Regions from separate parts of the Jeotgalibaca ciconiae genome, predicted to be linked through region 2. Evidence: riboswitches for the same ligand, from Rfam matches in the RefSeq annotation. Region 2 holds a riboswitch; the other holds the start of a gene.
The links. A riboswitch is a leader RNA that binds a small molecule or an ion and turns the genes downstream of it on or off. The one in region 2 is predicted to bind magnesium.
Positions count from the first base shown of each region.

Region 1 (7,815 bases), 1.3 Mb from region 2:
CAAGAGATAAATAGACATGCTCCAGATGGCTGTAGGAGCTTTGAACCAAGCGAAGAAGCGGCGTGGGACCGCAAGCAAATACCGCAGTAGGATCTACTTGATCGAGTGCAACACCTACATGCCCTTGCAAACCGGCAGAACCATCATCTGTACAAAGAATCACCTTGCCTAATTCTTGAAATTGTTCGTAATAATAAATGTCATCTTGGTTGGCAAATCCTAGGATAAACGTTACGTGATTTCCGTTTGCGACCAACTCTTTTCCCAATTCGTAAAGAGGTGCCACACCAATTCCACCACCGATTACACAGACCTGGTCTTCTTCTGATAAGAAATCGAAGTGGAATCCATTTCCCAAAGGACCTAAAGTGTCGACGAAATCGCCAACTTGATAGCGACTCATATCTTTTGTGCCTTTACCAACGATTCGATAAAGTAGTGTACAGGTGTCTTCGTCAATGGATGCAATTGAAATGGGTCTTCGCAATAACAGATTGGGGTCATTCATTCTTAAATGTAGAAATTGACCGCTACGATTCATGGATGAAACCATTTCTCCTTTCAATACCATTTCGTAGATATTATGAGCAATCTCTTTATTGGATACTATTTCCAGTAACTCTACCTGCATGATTTATCACCTTCATTTTGTGACCAGACAACTTCTCCGTTGTGTACAGTCAATGTACACATTCCATAGACTGTTTCGCCGTTAAAGGGTGTGTTCGAAGATTTCGACAAATAGTCTGCCGCATCAACCGTATACGCTGTTTCTAAATCAAAAACAGAAATATCCGCAACAGTACCTACCGTCAAATCCGACGTTTGCAAATGAAACAGATTAGCAGGGAGGGTGCTCATTCTCTCAATCAAGAATTCCAACGTAAAAATGCCAGTCTTGACAAAATGTGTGTACATCATCGCAAAAGAGGTTTCTATGCCTACAATGCCAAATGGAGAACCAACAAATCCCTGCGTTTTTTCTTTTTTTGTGTGTGGTGCGTGATCTGTTGCGATAAAATCGATGGTTCCATCCAGCAAACCCTCAAGCAATGCTTTTTGATCATTTATCCCTCGTAGAGGTGGATTCATTTTGTAAGTAGCATCATCGCTTGGAATATCCATCTCATTCAGGATTAAATGATGAGGGGTTACTTCAGCTGTGACGTTAACGCCTTGACGCTTTCCTTCACGAATGGCATCCACTGATTCTTTGGAAGAAACGTGACAGACATGGTAATGAACACCCGTTTCTTTTGCAAGTAAGATATCACGAGCAATTTGAGAGCTTTCGACGATCCCCATAATTCCTGGAAGCCCTAGTTCTTTATTCCTTATGCCTTCATGCATGACACCGCCATAAAGCAGGCTGTCATCTTCAGTATGGGCAACGATTGGTTTGTTGATGCTGGCAGCTAATTTCATCGCTTCATACATCACGCCTGCTGTTTGAACGCCGACCCCATCATTGGTATAGGCGAACGTATCGATACTTTTCATATCCACTAATTTATCGCTGCGCAATTCTTCAGTAATGGGAGCATATTGATGAACGTTGATACAAGCGTCCTTTTCAATTAGTCGCTGGATCTCTTCAAATTTTGCAGCGGTATCTGGGACAGGATTGGTATTTGGCATTGCGCAAACCGTTGTAAACCCGCCGCGAGCTGCCGCCTGCGAACCAGTGTAAATCGTTTCTTTATCAGTAAAACCCGGCTCTCTGAAGTGAACGTGGATATCGACAAGGCCGGGACTAAGTAATTTTCCCTCGATATCGATTATTTTATCTCCCGTCAAATCAGTACCAACTTCAGAAATAAGACCCTTTTCAATGGCAATGTCGACTTGTTCTAATTGATTATCTTTTACGACTCTTTTTCCATTTTTTAAAACAACTCTCATTCGTATCTTCCCTCCAAAACCCATTCTAATATAGCGATTCGTGCGTAAACACCATTACTCATTTGTTGAACGATTCTACTTTTTTCGCATTCAACCAGTTGGCTTGCCAGCTCAACATCTCGATTGACAGGAGCTGGATGCATGATGATGGCATGGTCTTTCATGGTACGATAACGTGCTCGACTGAGACCAAATTTTTTATGATAGGCTTCTTTTGAAAAACGTTCTTGTTCTTCCGTTTCATGACGTTCTAACTGTACACGTAACATCATCACTACGTCTGCTTCTTTTACTGCTTCATCTACGGTCATTAACGTTCCGTATTGTTCAAAAGTGGTATCGAAATAGTCCATTGGTCCTGCAAAGATAACGTGGGCGCCCAGTTGGTTTAGCAAGGTCATATTACTCATTGCTACGCGTGAATGAACGATGTCACCAATGATGGCTACCTTCAATCCTTCAAAGGACCCGAACTCCTCGTAAATCGTCATGATATCCAGCAATGATTGAGAGGGATGTTGGCCATTCCCACTTCCGCCATTGACGATTTGGATATCCAAATTTATTAATTGATCCATGTAATTGCGATCTTGGTGTCTAATAACGGCAATATCAACACCTAAAGCCTGCATCGTTAAAACAGAATCATAAAGACTTTCGCCTTTATTGACAGAGGAACTCCCTACATCAAAATTAAACTGTTGCATGCCTATTTTGTGTTCGGCCATTTCGAAGCTATGCTTTGTCCGTGTGCTATTTTCAAAGAACATGTTGACGATGGTTGCATTGCTCTTGAATTGGTCTTTTCCTGTTTTAAATGCTAGAGATCGGTCTAAAAGATGCATAACCTCTTCATTGGTAAATTGTTCTACTGATAAAAAGTTCCTCATATCGTTCCTCCTTGAAAAATATACTTTAGGACTTGTCCCGCTTTTCTATGTCTAGCACTCAAGCCCTGTCCTTGTGAAAAAAAGATAAATTTGTCCGATTACGCGCTTTGCTGCTCATCGGGCCAAATTTCCTATTTTTTCATAGGCCATAGCGGACTTGAGAGCTTTTTTAGTAAAAAAGGTGCGCTTGTCGAGAGACAAAGCGCACCTAAGAAGATGGTCTCGCTTTTGAATCTCTCGGATTCAATTAAAGTGAAATCATTACAAAAATTTATTCAATTATGACAGCATCTTTTCCATCTACTTCTACAACTTGGACACTTACACGTTCTTTCCTTGAAGTAGGGATGTTTTTTCCGATGTAATCTGGACGAATCGGTAATTCACGATGACCACGATCAACTAAAACAGCTAGTGAAATTTCCGATGGTCTGCCACGATCCACGCAAGCATCCATTGCTGCCCGGATGGAGCGTCCAGTGAAGAGAACATCGTCGACTAAAACTACTTTTTTTTCAAATAGACTTTTAGCGTCTTTAGGCAAATCGTAGTCCTCGTCCATATCATCACGATAAGGTTTGATATTTAGACTTTCGACATCGATAATACCTTCAATTTCTTCAATTTTTTTAGCAATTCGGTGTGCTAAATGAACGCCTCTTCTTTCAATTCCCACTAAAATAATGTTCTCAATACCTTTGTTACGCTCAATGATTTCATAGGACAAACGGGTTATTGCTCTCATCATTTCCATTTCATTCATGATTACTTTTGGCATATTATTCTCCTCCTAAAAAAAGACCTCTTCTTTTTTGCATGCAAAAAGAAGAGGTCATCATAAATAACACAACAATTTTATGATTGAGTTTGATAGAAACTCACCTTCTTCGTCTCACAGGACGCTAATTAAAGGATTCTATTTAAACTGATTATACGGTAGTTATTTTTAAATGCAAGAATTAAATTTATGAAAGGGAAGGTTTTTGCCATTCTTTTTTAATAGACTAGGGGATTATAAGTTCAGCCATCAATGTCTAGCTCCCAAGTCCTGACCTAGTGAAAAAAAGATAAATTTGCCCCATTGCGCGCTTCGCTGCTCGCTAACGCATATCATTCGACTAACCCGCTGAAGCGTGAAGTCTCCTGACAATTCAGGGTCAAATTTCCTATTTTTTCATAGGCCAAGGCGGACTTGTCCGCTTTTCTTATAGTCTAGCAAACAGAATATTTGCTATAGGAAGAGTTAAGTTATATACTGAATAAGTATGAAAATTGAATAGCCTTGTTAGGTGAGGCGTCTGTACAAGAGATACGCTACTGCCCAGAAATGTCGAAAGACACCAATGGGTTACCAGGAACTTTCGAATTAAGGGAGTTTTTAATGTAGCTGGGGAATCCCTATGCTGTACAGTGCTAAAACTCGATGAAGAGGTAGTTAACAGATTAGATACCATTTTTTGTTCTATGGAAAAGTCCTGCTTCTTTGAGTAGGGCTTTTTTTCTTTTCCTTGGGAAGGATTTATAAAAAAAGTTGCCTTCGTTGTCCCATTTTTCTCATTCATACTAATAAAATTTTTGCTATTCGTTCAGGGGGTGGTCAGGATGGATCCTAATCAGAGGTACACAGAAATAAAAAATAATGAAGAGCAGGATGATGACCTGTCACTTCACGGGGGAGAGATAGAAAATGGCAAACAAGAAAAAACATATTTATGTAGAAAAGAAATCAAAGAACAGTGAACTAGTAAAATTAGGACGCTTATCAAAAGAAGAAGTATTCAAAGAATTACAGACAGACCTAACCGGTATTACTCAAAATGAAGCAGAGCAACGGTTAGAAAAATACGGCTTAAATGAAGTAGCTGCTCAAAAGCCCATTCCTTGGTACAAATTATTATTACAAGGATTTAACGATCCATTTATTTATGTATTAGCACTTTTAATGATTGTCTCTGCAGCGACAGGAGATTATGATGCAAGTATTATTATGGCCTTGATGATTGTATTTAGCGCTGGCCTCCATTTTTTCCAAGAGTATCGTTCACAGCAAGCAAGTCTTGCCTTGAAAGAATTGATCGAAACAACCTGTTCGGTAACGAGAGAGGGTATTACGAAAGAAATTCCGATTGACGAGGTGGTTCCGGGAGATATTGTCAATTTATCCACTGGCGATATGATTCCAGCAGATGCACGTCTGGTTTGGGCGAAAGATTTATTCGTCAATCAATCGTCTCTGACAGGAGAATCACTTCCTATTGAAAAATTTATTCCAACTGACTTACATGAGAAAGATCCAAGCAGTGTCACTGCATTAGACTTTGCGAATTTGACCTTTATGGGCACGGACGTACTAAGTGGCCAAGGGAAAGTATTGGTTTTGAAGACGGGAGAAGATACATTTTTTGGAGACATTGCAACCCAATCTTCCAAAGCAAGAGGTGAAACGAGCTTTGACCGTGGTGTGAAAAACGTGAGTAAATTACTGCTTCGCTTTATGGCAGTAATGGTTCCAATCGTATTTCTTATTAATGGCATATCAAAAGGTGATTGGGCAGAGGCGTTTTTCTTCTCCATTGCCATCGCAGTCGGCTTGACACCGGAAATGTTACCGATGATTGTAACAAGCAACTTGGCAAAAGGTGCTATTACCATGTCCAAGAAGAAAGTAATCGTAAAAGAATTAAATGCGATTCAAAACCTAGGAGCAATGGACGTATTATGTACGGATAAAACTGGAACAATTACCGAAGATAAAGTAGTTTTGGTTCAGCATCTGGATCCGCTGGGGAATGAAAGTGACAGTGTTTTACAACTGACATACATGAATTCCCATTATCAAACGGGTTGGAAAAATGTTATGGACCACGCTGTAATTGAATACGTTCAAGAGAATCGGGAAGAAGCAAGCTTTGAGAAAGCCGAGAAAATCGATGAAATTCCATTTGATTTTACGAGACGCCGTTTAACCGTTGCAGTAAAAATTGATCAACAACAACTCATGATTACAAAAGGCGCTGCGGAAGAAATGCTTGATATTTGTAGTCATGTAGAAATCAACGGAGAAGTGCTTCCTTTAACCGATGAATTGCGACAAAATATGGAAGAAATCAGCACAAAGATGAATGCACAAGGAATGCGTGTATTGACTGTTGCTTACAAGAAAAATGTACATGATTCAGCTATTTATTCAGTGAAAGATGAAAAAGATATGATTATCGCAGGGTTCATGGGCTTCTTGGATCCTCCAAAGCAATCCTCGATCACAGCGATTGAATCTCTCCATGAGCACGGTGTAAATGTAAAAGTGCTAACTGGGGATAATGAAATTGTTGCACAAAAGATTTGTAAAGATGTGGGCATTGAAGTAAATCGTGCAATTTTAGGAACGGAATTGGACAAAATGAGTGATGAAGAGTTAGCGGAAGTGGTAGAAGAAGTAAATCTATTTGCTAAGCTAAATCCTGCTCAAAAATCTCGGATTATCGAAATGCTACAGGAAAAAGGGCATACGGTTGGTTTCATGGGAGACGGAATTAATGATGCTCCAGCTCTTCGTACCGCTGATGTAGGGATTTCTGTAGATAATGCAGCTGATATTACGAAAGAAGCAAGCTCCATTATCTTGTTGGAAAAAAGTTTACTCGTGTTAGAGGATGGCGTTTTAGAAGGACGCAATGTTTTTGGTAATATGATGAAATACATTAAGATGACGATCAGTTCCAATTTCGGGAACGTATTTAGCGTATTAGTAGCAAGTGCCTTCTTACCATTCTTACCAATGCTTTCAATCCAACTACTAGTACAGAATTTAATCTATGATATTGCACAGTTGACGATTCCATGGGACCATATGGATGAAGAAGATTTGATGAAACCTACGAAATGGGGAACTTCAGATCTATTGAAATTTACCTTTAGTATTGGACCAATCAGTTCCATCTTTGATATTGTAGCATTCTTGTTAATGTGGTTTGTATTCCATGCAAATACGGTACAAGATGCAGCATTATTCCATACTGGATGGTTTGTTATTGGATTAATTACTCAAACAGTTGTTGTTCATGTGATTCGTACCAAGAAAATTCCATTTATTCAAAGTAACGCTAGTATTGGCGTAACTCTATCGACCATTGTGGTAGTAATTGCAGCCATTGCGATTCCAGGAAGCAAATTTGGTACCTACATTGATTTAGTAGCATTGCCAAGTTCTTATTGGAAATGGGCTTTCTTAATTATTGTTGCTTATATTATCTTAACGCAAATCGTAAAAAACATTTATATTAAGATAAACAAACAATGGTTATAATCAATTAGAAAAAAGGACGGACGAGAGTCACGTCCTTTTTGTGTACTCATTTTAATTTTGTCTAGTGAGTGTCAGTTCTAATCGTCACTGGATGAAAATAACTTCTAATCTCATCTAGTGACGATTTTTATAGCTTGACTGAACGAGATTCTTAGTTTATCTCATTCAGTGGTCTTTAAATCAAATCTCACTGAATGAAAAAAATCATCTCAATCAATATTAGTTGACTATTTTTATATGCGTGCTAAAATAAAGATAACATATGAATGGTTGTTCATGTGTAAGTCGAAATAGTTTCGATTTACATCCTTGTTTTTAGTTTTTATATGAACGGATTATCATATGTAGATGGATGGAGGGCTTAAAATGACTAACAATAAAAAAAACCATGAATGGCTTCTAGAAGGAATCGACTGCGCGAATTGTGCTGCTAAAATTGAACAGGCAGTTGGTAAAATAGAAGGAGTAACGAATAGTAGTGTGAATTTTATGACGAAGACACTTCAATTTGAAGTAGATAGAAATCATGAAAATGAAACATTACCGAAAGTTAAAAAAAGAATTGCACAATTGGAACCTGGAGTTATTCCTTTAACAAAACAAACATTGCAACCTGTTAGTAAAGACGGAGTAGAAATGGAAGGCTATGAAGAGAAAAAGGAAGAGAGTTCCCATCATGACCACAGTCATAGTCATGGACATTCACATGGAGACGCA
Region 1 is NZ_CP034465.1:1,443,011-1,450,825, forward strand. It holds gene EJN90_RS06875 (dihydroorotate dehydrogenase electron transfer subunit) at 1-631, opposite strand, end outside; gene EJN90_RS06880 (dihydroorotase) at 622-1,902, opposite strand; gene EJN90_RS06885 (aspartate carbamoyltransferase catalytic subunit) at 1,899-2,792, opposite strand; gene pyrR (bifunctional pyr operon transcriptional regulator/uracil phosphoribosyltransferase PyrR) at 3,064-3,570, opposite strand; M-box (ykoK) riboswitch at 4,067-4,230, shown strand; gene mgtA (magnesium-translocating P-type ATPase) at 4,480-7,098, shown strand; gene EJN90_RS06900 (heavy metal translocating P-type ATPase) at 7,465-7,815, shown strand, end outside.
Region 1: linked by a shared signal. The riboswitch ahead of mgtA (magnesium-translocating P-type ATPase) and the one ahead of mgtE (magnesium transporter) in region 2 are both predicted to bind magnesium.

Region 2 (7,815 bases):
ATTTTTTTTTGTTAATTGTTTTCTTAGCTCATTATTACGATTGATTAGGTCGTTAATCGTATTATTGTTGTCCATTTGAATTTCCTCCTTGTTTTGTGATGATATTATTTACGATATTTGTCAATTCTTGCCATTGATTAGTAAAGTTGATCATGTATTCTTTTCCTAATGCTGTTATGGCATAATATTTTCGATCGGGGCCTTCGGAAGAAGGTTTCATTCTACTGGATAAATATTCTTTTTTCTCCAATTTTTGTAAAATCGGATATACGGTGCCTCCGACAATATTTTCAAAGCCCAATTGTTTAAGTTTTTGAACCATTTCATATCCATAGACTTCTTTTTCAGAAACTACGAGTAATACGCATCCTTCTAAAATTCCTTTTAGTAACTGGCTGTTGTTCATGAGAAACTCCTTCCAACTAGTCTGTTATACAACCTAGTAGAAAAATTGTACCTTAACTTGGCTAGTATGTAAAGCATAATAGCGAATAAGAAAAGCGGACAAGTCCGCCTTGGCCTATGAAAAAATAGGAAATTTGACCCTGAATTGTCAGGAGACTTCACGCTTCAGCGGGTTAGTCGAATGATATGCGTTAGCGAGCAGCGAAGCGCGCAATGGGGCAAATTTATCTTTTTTTCACTAGGTCAGGACTTGGGAGCTAGACATTGATGGCTGAACTTATAATCCCCTAGTCTATAAAAAAAGCCTGTAGCATGAATGGTAAAAATTCACACTATAGGCCTTTTAGTAAAGCATTATCTTGTTTTCTTATTCCAATCAACTTCAAAGTAATCATTATCTTCACGACGGAAAAGAGGATAATTGGTACGATAGAGACTACCATGTTGATCTTGTTCTAAGTACATAACAAAGTCCTTTGGATAAAGAGAGAGTAATTTAGAAAAGACATGATCTTGATCGATAATAATTGTTTTAATTTCTTGATCACTTTCAAACCAGTCTGTTTTTAAATGAAAATAAGCACCGGGAGCGATTTTTGTTTCATAATTACAAATCGATAGAATTGATTGAGCCATATTAAAACCCCTCTTTGTTTTTATGTTCATTATATCACAAACAAAGGAGTGTGACTTTGGGATAGAGAATTTACTCAATATTTTTCATAAATGTTTCAATAGTAACAACTGCACGTTTATGGTCAGCTGTGCCAATCAATTTTTCATCGTCATAGGCTTCAATATGGAAAAACAAAATACTTTTCTTTTGTTCTACTAGTTTTGCACGGACTTCGACTCTTTTTCCAACAGCTGATGGAGATAGGTGCTTCACATTGATTTCAATGCCAACGGTTGTTTCCCCAGAACTTGAGAGAGGAGTGAATAGCTCATAAGCAGTATTTTCCATAAAGGCAATCATTGAAGGCGTGGATAATACCTCTAAACCTCCTGATCCCATAGCTGCAGCAGTATCCTTTTTCTTGATTTGAAATTCTTGTGTAAGAGTTTTAACCAACGATAACCATTCTTTTCTTTTTGATAAATTATATCATAGAGACGTCAAGGGTTTTTTGAGCGTAATGCGAATAGATTTTGCAGTTTAGTTACGGTATTCCAATTACGAATAGTCATCGATTGATAAATCTCTTTTTTGATTATTTTAGATAGAGCACTTTTTGTATAATCTGGGTTTTTGGGTCCCGGACGTCTGAAAAATAATGCATGTGAGCTTGACCAACAAGTATCGACTCCGTCCCGCGTTTCAACTTCGGCCATAGCCTGTTCGGACGTAACCCCCATTAAAAAAATCACATCATAACGATAACTTTCATTGTCTTTACCAAATTCTTTTGGGGCAGAAGCAATAATATCGTTATAAGTAAATTCGTCAATTACAAATGTTCGTATCAGTGAAGAATCCAAAGTAAAATGAATCGATAAGAGCGATTCGATTTTTGAGCTTATCTCTGTAGGAGACAGCGCAGACTGAACAATAATATTACCACTTTGGATATAAGTTATTACCTGTCCAAATCCACTTTCTTCTAAACAAGATTTTAACTCTTTCATAAGTATTTTATTTTTTCCACCGACATTAATTCCACGAAGAAGAACGACATAATTCGTCATTTATTCCACTTCCTTTTTTGGGTTTATTATAGCACGTTGATAGAAATTCATACGATTTCATGTATACTGATTAAGAGTAGATTTAATGGAGGGAACGAATGAAGACAATACAAACAGTTCTAGAGAAAAATTATGGATTTGATTCTTTCCGACCAGGACAACAACAAATTATTGAAGCGATTATGAATAAGAAAGATGTATTAGCGATTATGCCAACAGGTGGAGGAAAATCTCTGTGTTATCAAATTCCAGCCATATGCATGGAAGGAACGAGCTTGGTAGTCTCGCCGTTAATTTCTTTGATGAAAGATCAAGTGGATACTTTGCAGGCGATGGGAGTGAGAGCTGGTTATATCAATAGCCAAATGGATAAAAGTAGCTATCATGATACGATGAATAAAGCGATGTTTGGCTATTATGATTTACTTTATATTGCCCCTGAACGTCTGGACAGCGAACACTTTATGAATGTTATCCAAAATATGAAAATTAATTTGATTGCGGTTGATGAAGCGCACTGTATATCCCAATGGGGTCAAGATTTTAGGCCAAGTTATCGAAATATCCCGCAATTAAGAGAGGCTTTTGATTATCCTGTTCCGTTTGCAGCATTCACTGCGACGGCAACGACTCAAGTAAAACACGATATCAACAAACAGCTTTGTTTACAAAATCCACACCAGTACGTTGCTAGTTTTGATCGACCGAATCTTTATTTTTCAGTAATACCTACCAAGAAGAAGTCTACGGATTTATTGAAATATATCAATAATTCTGACTCGGCAATCATTTATTGTAATACGAGAAAGAATGTGGAAACCGTCTATCATAGTTTAGTAAAAAAAAGATTCTCGGTAACTTATTATCACGCAGGTATTCCCGCTGATGAGCGTACTAAAAATCAAGAAGACTTTATTTATGATCGCAAATCCATCATGGTGGCAACCAATGCATTTGGAATGGGAATCGATAAGTCGAACGTACGAAAAGTCATCCACTATAATATGCCGCTTGATATGGAGAGTTATTATCAAGAAGCAGGGAGGGCTGGGCGAGATGGAGCTCCTTCCGAAGCAATTCTCTTGTATTCGAGTCAGGATATTATTACGAACACATTCTTGATTGAGCAGGGTAATCAGCCGCATGCCAAAGACAAATTAAACCGGATGATCTCCTATTGTAAAACGGGAAAATGTTTGCGCAGTTATATACTGGGTTACTTTGATGAAGTCCCTTCTTGGCAGAAATGCGAACATTGCTCAAACTGTGATGGGAATACGGAGACGATGGATGTCACTGTTGAAAGTCAAAAGATTCTATCTTGTATTTATCGGATGAATCAACGCTTCGGAACAGGAATGGTAACCGATGTTTTACGAGGGAAAAATAATGAGCGGATACGAAGTTTGAATTTTAATCAGCTTTCCACCCATGGAATCATGTCTGATTATAACGATAATACAATTAAAGATATTATTTCGTTATTAATAAGCGAAGGATTTCTTTCTCTTTCTGGAGATAAGTATCCCATTTTGACGTTCACAACAAAAACAAATCAATTGCTGAAAGCAGAAGTTACGCTGTCAATGACTCGTAAAATTGTTGAAGATGTCCGAAAATCATCGAAAAAAGAAGTGGCGGATATTCATAATTATGATGAAAGTCTTTTTGAAAAGCTTAGAGAACTTCGTACGAAAACTGCGCAAGAAATTGGAAAACCGCCTTTTGTTGTTTTTACAGATCGAACTTTGATTGATATGGCCGCAAAACTACCTTTAAATGATGAGGAGTTTTTAGCTATTCATGGAGTTGGCCAAAGTAAACTCGAGCAATATGGCGCTGAGTTTTTGGATATCATTCAACGACATGTGAGCGATACAAATATAGATGTAAAAAAAGAAAGAGCCCAAAATGTTTTGTAAAAAGGAGTATTCCAACCGGAATACTCCTTTTTATCACTATTTAGATTAGGTGTAAGAATAACGATGCAATTGTAAAGTAGATGTAAAGACCTAAAATATCATTGATAGTAGTAATAAAAGGGCCAGAAGCAATAGCAGGATCGAATTTCATTTTATTAATCAAGAATGGAATAAATGCCCCAACGACAGTGGAAATACTTAATGTAATAAGTAAAGTCGTGCCTAAAATAAGGCCAAGAACCATATTTTGGTAGAGAACGAGAACAGTGATTAATAAGACAGTACCAGAGATAATACCCATAATCGTTCCTACGATTAATTCAACTAATAGAGTGTTTCCAATAGAATCTGCTTCATCTTTTAAAGTAATCTTACGTACAGCAACAGCCAGCGATTGAGTACCAACATTCCCAGCTGAATCCATGATAATCGGAATAAACGCAGCCAACACGACCACTTGACTTAAGGTTTCTTCAAAAGAACTAATTAGACTGGCACTGATCATACCCATAAATAAAAGAATAACAATCCAAGGGATACGGGAACGTGCTATATCCCATATCTTTTCAGAAGGTTCTTCAGACTTGCTGATAGCTGAAAACTCTTGGAAGTCTTCCGTAACTTCTTCTTCCAAAATGTCCATCACATCATCAACAGTAACAATCCCTTGTAAAACATCATATTCATCAATGATTGGTATTGCTAGTAAATCGTAATCTTGAATTTGTCGTGCTACTTTTTCTTGGTCATCGTCTAGACGAGCAAAAGCAACTTGAGTAAACATCAAGCTCCCGATTGTATCTTCTTCCTGAGCCAAGATAAGATCTCGTAAAGAAAGAACACCTATGAGCTTGTTGTTTTTATCAACAACATATAAGTAATAAATAATTTCAGCTTGATTCGCATGATGGCGTACTTGAGCAATTACTTCCTTTGTTGTATCGGTAGGAGAAAAAGCTAAGAATTCTTTTGTCATAATCGAACCAGCTGATTCTGCTTCATAGGAGAGTAGTTCTTTCAGCGTATCTCGATCCTCTTCCTGCAGTTGAGAAAGAAGAAGGTCTCTTTCTTTTTGCTCCAGATCTTCTAAAAAGCTAGCGGCATTGTCTTGTGCCATATTTAGAAGAATTTTAGCAGCATACTCAGCTGAGAAAAAATGAAAAGTTTCATGTTGTTCTGAAGGTTCCATCCATTCAAAAACAGCAGCAAACTCTTCCGGCAGTAACATTTTTTCTATTTTTCGTTTTTTTTCTGGGTATAATTCTTGGAATAAATCAAGTTGGTCTTTTGTGTGTAATTTGAGAAATAGTTTCCGAAACAAATTTCGATTATCTTTCTTTACTGCCTCATATACTTCTTCGTAATAATATTGTTTTCTTAATTCGATGTTTTTCATTTTATATCTCCATTTCTACGAGGGCTAACATGTCCTCGTCTCTTAAAATATGTATCAGCCAGCTTTTACTCGGCCAAGGATCCATGATAACCACCTCCAGAAAAAATACAAAAAACCGCGCTCACAAAGAGGCGGTTGATTTAGTAAATAGGAAGAACTTCTCACCAATACCTCTTCGTTTAGTTTTGGCACTGTATAGCATAGGATCAACCAGCTACATTAAGAATTCCCTTAATTCGAAAATTCCTGGTAACCCATTGGCGTCTTTCGACGTTTCTGGGCAGCAGCGTATCTCTGATACAGGAGCCTCACCTAACAAGGTTTATTTAATTACGACTATACCTAGTATACGTAAAAAATCTATCTATATCAATGGTAAAAAAGAATGATACCAGCAATAAAAAAAAGGAACAAGCAATTATTGACATTTAGTTAGGTACCTGACATAATAGTAAGGTACCTAACTAAGATGGAGATGATTGGATGAAACAAAAAGATATTGTAAATAGTGTGATGCATTTAAGTCGTGTACTACGTCGCCGAACTCATGGCGATACCCCTCAGGAAAAAGGGCGCCATGGTCAGTTTCGCATACTGCGCCATTTACTAAAGACACCGGGTATGACGGCGTCCGAATTAGCAGACTTGCTGGATATTCGAGCTGCTTCTGTTTCTGAAGTAACGAAGCGATTAGAGGCAGATGGTTTAATTGAAAAAAAACCAATTGAATCTGATAAAAGAAAACAAGGGCTGCATTTAACTGAAAATGGTCGTCAAAGAATAATAGATAGTACGCAAATCAGAAAGAAGGAAAAAAAAATAATCGAAACCATTTTGAATGAAGAAGAGCGAGAAACTTTTATTAGTTTATGTGAGAAGCTGACGAAGGGATTACAAAAAGGGGTTGATGCCTAGTGGCGAGGATGAGATTCGAGCAATTAAGTAAAGATGAAGTAAAGAAGGCGCCCAAACTAACGAGAAATTTTATTAGTCGGATATTTCATTATCTAAATCCTTATCGCAGCCAATATCTACTGTCACTTTTCTTAGTAGTTGTTTCTGCTATTCTATCTATCATTCCCACATTGTTAACCGGAGAAATGATTGATAGAGGCATTATAGGCGGAAATTTTAAGCTCCTATTGGTATTTGCCGGTGCTTCCTTTGGTTTGCTAATTGTATCGTCACTCGTTTCGGTTTTAAGCAGCTATTTAAGTGCCTATATTGGTCAGCACGTATCGAAAGATATGAGCGAAGAGATGTACGGCCATTTACAACAAATGAGTCATCAATTTTTCACTTCGAATAAACAAGGAGAAATCCAATCACGAATGATGCAGGATATTTCTGGAGTGGAATCAGTTATCACGCAAACTTTCACAACCTTAATGAGCAACATCATGACTTTAGCAGTTGCTTTTGTAGCTATGATGGGGAAAGATATCCGTTTGGCTATAATTGCATTAGTCATCGTACCATTGATGATTGTTCCAATGAAGAAAGCAGGCCAGGCCCGCTGGGATTTGACGATGCAGGCAAGAAAAGAAGCTGATAAAACGCAACAGCTATTGAATGAATCTTTATCTGTCAGTGGCCAATTATTGACGAAGCTTTTTGTTCGTGAAGAGAACGAAATGAGAGAATATCAAACACTAAATACAAATTTAGTCAATCTGAATATCCGTGAACGTGTCGCTGGAAGAGGCTTTCGTGGTCTTATGCAAGTAATTACGAATATGGGACCGCTCATCTTATACGTTGTTGGCGGGTATTTAATAATTTATCGTCAATCAAGTCTTACAATTGGGGATATCACCGTTATGGTTACTTTGTTAGGTAGATTAATTTTTCCAATTGATTCTTTGATGAACGTACAAGTTGACCTCGTTCGCTCGACCGCCTTATTTAATCGGATTTTTGAATATTTGGATATGAAACCAGAAATTATTTCTGAGCCTGATGCCGTAAAAAGAAAAACGTTAAAGGGCGACATGGAATTTGAGCAAGTTTATTTTCAATATTCTAAAGAGAAAGCTGTATTGCATGATTTAAGTTTTCATGTAGCACCGGGATCCTCACTCGCTTTGGTTGGTCCTTCAGGCGCTGGAAAATCAACCATCACCAATTTAATTCCTCGGTTATTTGACGTGACATCTGGGCAGATTAAAATAGATGGTACGAACATAAAGGAGTATGATTTAGCTTCTTTACGATTAAATATAGGGGTAGTTACGCAAGAGACTTATTTGTTTAACGGTACAATCCGAGAAAATTTATTAATCGCAAATCCTGAAGCAACGGATGAAGATTTGATTCTAGCTCTAGAAAAAGCGCATTTAACAAATTTTCTGAAGAGTCTTCCTGAGGGCTTGGATACGATTGTTGGAAATCGTGGGATGAAACTGT
Region 2 is NZ_CP034465.1:180,051-187,865, reverse strand. It holds gene EJN90_RS00930 (DUF1129 domain-containing protein) at 1-75, opposite strand, end outside; gene EJN90_RS00925 (PadR family transcriptional regulator) at 62-406, opposite strand; gene EJN90_RS00920 (hypothetical protein) at 760-1,041, opposite strand; gene EJN90_RS00915 (thioesterase family protein) at 1,112-1,477, opposite strand; gene EJN90_RS00910 (DUF1697 domain-containing protein) at 1,522-2,091, opposite strand; gene recQ (DNA helicase RecQ) at 2,190-4,013, shown strand; gene mgtE (magnesium transporter) at 4,054-5,409, opposite strand; M-box (ykoK) riboswitch at 5,574-5,736, opposite strand; gene EJN90_RS00895 (MarR family winged helix-turn-helix transcriptional regulator) at 5,893-6,324, shown strand; gene EJN90_RS00890 (ABC transporter ATP-binding protein) at 6,333-7,815, shown strand, end outside.